3 regions of the Paenibacillus sp. SEL1 genome follow, and region 3 is predicted to be linked to each of the others. Evidence: riboswitches for the same ligand, from Rfam matches in the RefSeq annotation. Region 3 holds a riboswitch; each other region holds the start of a gene.
The links. Region 3 has a riboswitch for glycine ahead of sdaAB (L-serine ammonia-lyase, iron-sulfur-dependent subunit beta). Riboswitches for the same ligand answer to the same signal wherever they lie in the genome.

Region 1: it holds a riboswitch for glycine, as region 3 does, so the genes downstream of both, ACYCSE_RS03055 (alanine/glycine:cation symporter family protein) here and sdaAB (L-serine ammonia-lyase, iron-sulfur-dependent subunit beta) in region 3, are expected to answer to the same signal.
Region 2: it holds a riboswitch for glycine, as region 3 does, so the genes downstream of both, gcvT (glycine cleavage system aminomethyltransferase GcvT) here and sdaAB (L-serine ammonia-lyase, iron-sulfur-dependent subunit beta) in region 3, are expected to answer to the same signal.

Annotation. Positions count from the first base shown of each region.
Region 1 covers NZ_CM137723.1:675,674-677,992, forward strand. The annotation lists gene ACYCSE_RS03055 (alanine/glycine:cation symporter family protein) at 1-1,165, opposite strand, end outside; glycine riboswitch at 1,325-1,419, opposite strand; glycine riboswitch at 1,438-1,514, opposite strand; partial or broken gene ACYCSE_RS03060 (glycoside hydrolase family 1 protein) at 1,680-2,311, opposite strand.
Region 2 covers NZ_CM137723.1:514,267-516,585, forward strand. The annotation lists gene gcvH (glycine cleavage system protein GcvH) at 1-281, opposite strand, end outside; glycine riboswitch at 676-774, shown strand; gene gcvT (glycine cleavage system aminomethyltransferase GcvT) at 951-2,051, shown strand; gene gcvPA (aminomethyl-transferring glycine dehydrogenase subunit GcvPA) at 2,177-2,319, shown strand, end outside.
Region 3 covers NZ_CM137723.1:2,436,043-2,438,361, reverse strand. The annotation lists gene ACYCSE_RS11185 (DUF6359 domain-containing protein) at 1-498, opposite strand, end outside; glycine riboswitch at 714-829, shown strand; gene sdaAB (L-serine ammonia-lyase, iron-sulfur-dependent subunit beta) at 1,041-1,730, shown strand; gene sdaAA (L-serine ammonia-lyase, iron-sulfur-dependent, subunit alpha) at 1,720-2,319, shown strand, end outside.

The sequences.
Region 1 (2,319 bases), 1.8 Mb from region 3:
AACGGTATGGTTTAATCCATTTGACACCCAGTAAATATTCAACACAACGTTCTCCGTAGTAATTCCAGCCAAGTATCGTTGTGAACGCAAATAAAATAAGGCTAATCGTCACGAGCTCTGCACCAGCCGGAAAGGCACTGGAAAACGCATGCTGGGTCATCAGACCTCCATCGTCATTTCCACTCCATATTCCCGTAACCAGCAACGTAAATCCCGTCAGATTACAAATAATCATCGTATCAATAAATACGCCTGTCATGGATATCAGCCCTTGTTCTGCAGGCCATTTCGTCTTAGCAGCTGCTGCTGCAATTGGCGCACTTCCCAAACCGGCTTCATTAGCAAAAATACCTCTGGCAACTCCGCTTCGCATCGCCAACATAATCGTCGCTCCGGCAAATCCACCCGTTGCAGATGTGGTCGAGAAGGCCCCTTGTAATACTAAAGCAATCGCATGAGGAAGCTCTCCTGCAAACTTAATGAGTACAATTAAGCAAACTACGATATAGAGCCCCGACATGAATGGAACAATCTTTGTGGATACCTTGGCAATACTTTTGAGTCCTCCAATCGTAACAACAGCCGTTAACACGGAAATAATGATCGCTGTAACTACCGTTGGCACTCCAAAGCTACTTTCCGTCGAAGAAACGATAGCCTTTACTTGCGGAAAAGTACCGATTCCAAATAGGGCTACAAGAACACCAGAAAAGGCAAACAACATCGCCAGCGGCTTGAAACGGCGGCCAAGTCCGTTTTCAATATAATACATCGGACCACCCGAAAATTGTCCGTTCCGGTCTTTAACACGGTATTTAACGGATAATAATCCTTCCGCATATTTGGTTGCCATCCCGAAAAAAGCTGCAACCAGCATCCAGAATAATGAACCGGGCCCACCCAGCTTGATTGCTGTCGCCACGCCAACAATACTTCCTGTACCTACAGTAGCTGCCAGTGCCGTACTCAATGCTCCGAAGCTGCTTACATCTCCACTACCTTCGTCCGGCGCTTTACCAATTAGCTTGAGCGCCAAAGGCAATCGAATAACCTGAAGCAGCTTCAAACGGATCGTTAGCCACAACCCCGTGCCCATTACGAGAATAAGAAGCGGCGCTCCCCATATCCAGCTGTCAATCGTTTCTAATACATGTACCAAATTCATTTCAACCCGCTCCTCCAGCATATTAGAAAACAAAAAAGAGTCAAATCAGCTGATTCGACTCCTGGAGAGGTTAAAGGCACGAAAAAATACAACCATCTTGTGCAGGTTACTACCTCTAATAGCTCATAAAAAAGCCTAGGGTATTCCCTGTCACAGGTTATTCGCGTCTCTGTCCTTTTGCCTGAGAGTTTAAGCAGATGTTCTCTGCGGTGCACCTTCGGCGCCCAATTAAGGGTCTCTCCAGAGTTCTGTCCGTTTACGGTCCCCGCTTGTTGCTGTAATCAGCCTAAGCACCTGAGAGTTTTGCCCCTTCGGTCGGAACTTTCGTTCCATCTCCCGCAAACATCAACCAGACATATGAAATTTTTATTCATTATACAGAAAACTTTCAGCTTATTACAAGTGAAAAGTTTGTGAAGCCCTCTGAAATATTATTATGTCTATCAAAAAAGCGGGTACAGCAAATTTCATCCTTAGGATGTCTTCTGCTATATCCGCCCGAGATGATATGGAATTACAATTCTTCACCATTGGTTGCTATCACATTTTTATACCAGTTAAATGAGTCCTTTTTGGAGCGTTTGAGCGTTCCGTTACCGTCATCATCCAGATCAACGTAAATAAATCCGTAGCGCTTGGACATTTCAGAAGTAGACATGCTCACAAGGTCGATAGGACCCCAGCTGGTGTAGCCAAGCAGATCAACACCGTCGGCAATCGCTTCCTTTATTTGGGCAATATGCTGACGCAAGTAATCAATGCGATACGTGTCATGCACAAAGGTCAATAACCACACCGCCACCGGTGAACGGGCTCATGGTCATTACATTGATTTCATTAAAGGTCAGCCAGTATTTTTACTTTATCCTTATAGCGTGTAAACACCGTTTCGGCATAATTTACGTAATGCTGTATGACTTCACGTCCCAGCCAACCATTATACTTCTGAGTCAGACCTAGCGGTGTTTCATAATGTGACAATGTTACCAGCGGTTCAATACCATACTTGCGCAGCTCATCAAATACATTGTCGTAGAATTGCAATCCTGCTTCATTCGGCTCGGCATCATAGCCATTCGGGAAAATCCGCGACCAGTGGATGGACATACGAAATACTTTAAAGCCCATTTCAGCGAACAATGCAACCTAACGAT
Region 2 (2,319 bases), 1.9 Mb from region 3:
TCATTCACTAGCTCAGGCGTACTTTCCAGCGCTTCATTCACTTTTAATACGGTTCCCGTCACCGGAGCAAAAAGGTCGGATACCGTCTTCACCGATTCAATCGTACCGATCTCCGCTCCCTGCTCAATCGTTACTCCCACCTCAGGTAATTCTACAAAAACAATATCACCCAGTTGATGCTGTGCAAAGTCTGTAATACCAATCCGCAACGTCCCATCCGCTGTGCGCTGAACCCACTCATGTTCGTCTGTATACCAAAGTTGCTGCTTTACTTCACTCATCCTGTTCCCCTCACTTCCATATGAATAAAATCGCTTTTGCTCACCTGTATTAGACAGGTTAAGATTATGACAACAAGAACACTCATGTCAATAATACTAACAAAAATACTTCATATCACCTCATATGGCGTACTATATAAAAATATGATAGCTTATAACAAACGCTTACATATCCTTATTTATATATTAAATGTTTTTTCTATTGTTTTTGATGACATTTTTATTGACATTTTGAATGAATTTGCGTATTAATGGGTTATAGCAAATGCTTTGGGAAACACCCCGACAACTGCAAACGCGGATGAACGCGGAGGGAGAGACTGCTAAAAAGATTCGCATAGCTGTTGCGGCTTATGAAACATAAGTTCACGCGAATCGGATCAAGTTGTTATCTGCAAAGCCAGGTAATATACTGTTGATCCCGAAGGTAGCGCCGAAGGAGTAAGCCTGCATTGCAGGTGAATCTCTCAGGCAAAAGGACCTCTGCCGGACGCATCTCTGGAGAGCATTCGCTATTGGAGCGGATCACCCAAGGGGAAACCCGGTACATACCGGGGTAACTTTCTGGTATCAAGGACAGAGCTGAAAAAAGAGTGTAGACTGCCGTCTATACGTTTTTTTCGGCCTGTCTTTTTTGTTTAGCCGATCACACCGGATAGGAGTGGAAAAATGACTAATTTGCGAAAAACACCGCTATATTCGTCCTACGGGACGCAGTCTGGGGTTCGTTGTATTGACTTTGGCGGCTGGGAGCTCCCCGTTCAGTTTAGCGGCATTCAAAAGGAGCATGAGGCCGTCCGGCAACGTGCGGGTTTATTCGATGTATCGCATATGGGCGAATTTTTGGTTGAAGGCAAAGAGGCCGAAGCTTTTCTGCAAAGGATGACCACGAATGATGTCAGCCAGTTGGAACCAGGTCAGGCACAATATTCACTCCTGTGTTACCCCGATGGAGGGGTAGTAGACGACCTGCTTGTTTACTGCAAAGGACCGGAGCGCTACATGCTCGTTGTGAACGCCTCTAACATCGATAAGGATTGGGATTGGCTAATTCGCCATATGCCTGCATCCGTTCACATGGAGAATGTGTCTGATGCGATAGCATTGCTGGCGTTGCAAGGACCGGAAGCAGCACGTATTGCCGCAGCCGTGGCAGATACGGACATTACGAATCTGGCATCTTTCCGCTTCCATGAGAATGTGCCATTGTTCGGAGCAAAAGCACTCGTCTCACGAACCGGATATACGGGTGAAGACGGTTTTGAATTTTACGTACCTGCCGCGGAAGCAACAGCCATATGGGAGGGTTTGCTTCGTTCCGGTGAGTCGTATGGGCTGATTCCCGCTGGACTTGGTGCTCGGGATACCCTACGCTTTGAGGCACGGTTGCCGCTGTACGGACAGGAGTTATCTGCCACGATTTCACCACTCGAAGCCGGTCTAGGGTTCTTCGTCAAGCTGAATAAAGGAGATTTTATCGGTAGAGAAGCACTGCAACGTCAGAAAGATCAAGGGATTCCTCGCAAATTGATCGGGCTGGAAATGATGGATCGCGGTATCCCACGCGCCCATTACCCGGTATTCGCAGAAGGACAACACATCGGTGAGGTCACAACGGGGACTCAGTCGCCCACCTTGAAGCGTAATCTCGGCCTCGCCTTGGTAGACAGTCGTTTTAGCGCCCTCTCCACACCGCTGGAGGTTGAGATTCGTGGCAAACGCCTGCGTGCCGAGGTGGTGGCAGCCCCCTTTTATAAACGTCCGCGCTGATCTTAAACTCTCTTCATTTCAATAAAGCAAACATGTCAGATATGAACTTCTGGGTTTTCCATCTCACACTTTTTTATTAGCTAATTTACGATTTAAATTTTGCTTTTCGAAAGGAGCCAGAACCTATGAAGCAGCATCGTTATCTCCCTATGACTGAACAGGATCAAACCGAAATGCTGCGTGTGGTCGGCATTTCATCCATCGATGATTTATTCAGTGACATTCCAGAGGCCATTCGATATCAAGGGGAACTCCCTCTTTCTTCTCG
Region 3 (2,319 bases):
GTTGCCAGGTTCAGGTTCGCCAGGTTCACCTGGTTCCCCCGGTTCGCTTCCGCCCACCAGTTCAACAGCGCTTGGGCTTTTCACTCCACCAAAATTATTGTAGGCGCCGAGTGTACCCGTCACACGAATTTTGCTGCCGATCAGCTCAGGATGGCCTGACAGCCCAAATTGCCCTCTATACGCTGAAGTCAGCTGTACATCCAATAGATTAGACGTATTACGTTCATTTGCCTGATCGGCAATCAGTACGTTAAAATCATTCGCGAACGGAGAAGAAAAGTTAGCCGTTTTCGATCCGGTAGCATGTCCGACAATGAAGCCTTCCACCGTCACCGTACCTCCACTGCTTTGGCCCTGAAGTGCTTCGGCTACTGTCGATGCTCCCTCTGCCTTGACCTGACCGAGTGGAACGAAGATCCCGATCAGCAGTGATACGATTGCTGCTAGATGCAGCATCCCTTTTAAGCGTGAACCTGTGAACCGCAAGCCTTTTACCATACGTCAATATCCCTCCTATGTTTTCCATAAATGTACTTGTCCTTTATCAGATTAGCCGCCAATCTTCTAATTCCTTCCTGATTTCATCCATAATTATGTAAATTTTAATCTTTTTTATTGGAAACGCACCTGTTTATGTAAAAATTGAACCCTGTGATTGACACCGAGCACGGCATACATTACCCTAAGAAAGACATGTAGAACGGTATACGCGAATGAAGATGACGGGAGAGTCTGTCCAGGGAGCCTACACTCTGGCGGCACCGAAGGAGCAAGACGCCAGCACCCGGCTGGCGGATAATCTCTCAGGTCCATGTATCGTCATCTGACGCAACTCTGGAGAGAGCGCAAGCCACCCAAGGGGTAAGGCGGTAAGAACACCGCACGAAACTCTCAGGTAACGAGGACAGAGATAAGGGAAACTTCCTTATCCTGTCCTTTTTTGTGCTCACATTGCGCGTCAGCATTAGGAACCGTCATAAACGCGCAAAGACGCGGAAATACCATATAGTATGGTATTAGAACATACAGGGGGCCACACCATGCGTTTCAAAGATGTATTTTCCATTATCGGCCCGGCCATGACCGGACCTTCCAGTTCACACACCGCAGGCGCGGTGCGACTCGCACGCGTTGCCCGGCACTGGCTCGGAGCGCAGCCTGACCGTGCCCGCATGACATTATACGGCTCCTTTGCCGATACGTATAAAGGACACGGTACAGATCTGGCGCTCATCGCAGGACTGCTTAATTACGATACGGACGATCACCGGATTCCCGATGCCGAGCAATGGGCCGAACAAGCCGGGATGGCCGTGGAATTCGCCGTTAGCGGACTCCCCGCCCCTCATCCGAACACTGTCCGTTTCGAGCTGTGGAAGGGCGAGGATCAGCGCACACTGTTGGGCTCCTCCATCGGCGGCGGCAGCATCCATGTCCAGCAACTGAACGAATTCCGGGTCAATCTGACCGGGGAGCTGCCTACGCTGGTGCTTCTCCACTCAGATAAGCCCGGTACATTGGGCGCGATAACTTCAGCGCTGGGCGCGGCTCACATTAACATTGCCTATATGCATGTGGATCGCAAAGGCCGAGATGGTGAAGCACTTACCGCCATCGAAACGGACAGTCCACCTACGGCTGAACTGATCGCAAAACTGCGCTCTTTGCCTCATATGTATGAAATTAAAATGATTAATTTGAAAAAAGGAGCTGAATCCGATGCGGTTTAGCCATTTGCATGAGATCAGCGCTTTATGCGCTGAAGAATCCACCACGATTGGCCGCTTGATGATTCAAGAGCAGGTACAAGAAACGAATACAACGGAGGAAGAAATCTTCCGTCAAATGTCTGATTATTATGAAGTCATGAAGGAAGCCGTTCATCGCGGACAGACACAAGACACCGTATCCCGCAGTGGATTGACGGGCGGGGACGGCAAGCGCCTAGCCGAGTATCTGCGGGCAGGGGAAACCTGCTCCGGTGATGCCTCCGCGCTCGCCATGGCTTATGCCCTCTCCGTGTCGGAGGTTAATGCATCTATGGGTCGCATTGTCGCCACGCCTACCGCAGGCTCATGTGGGGTTATCCCTGGTGTATTCATCAGTGCGCAGGAACGGTTCGGCTGGGATGATGAGCATATGGTGAACGGCCTGTTCGCCGCTGGTGCTATTGGCTACGTGATCGCCAACAACTCCTTCATTTCTGGCGCCGAGGGAGGCTGTCAGGCTGAGATTGGCTCAGCTATCGGGATGGCCGCTGGCGCTATGGTCGAGCTGCGCGGTGGTACGCCTGAACAGGCTGTTCACGCCGTGGGTCTC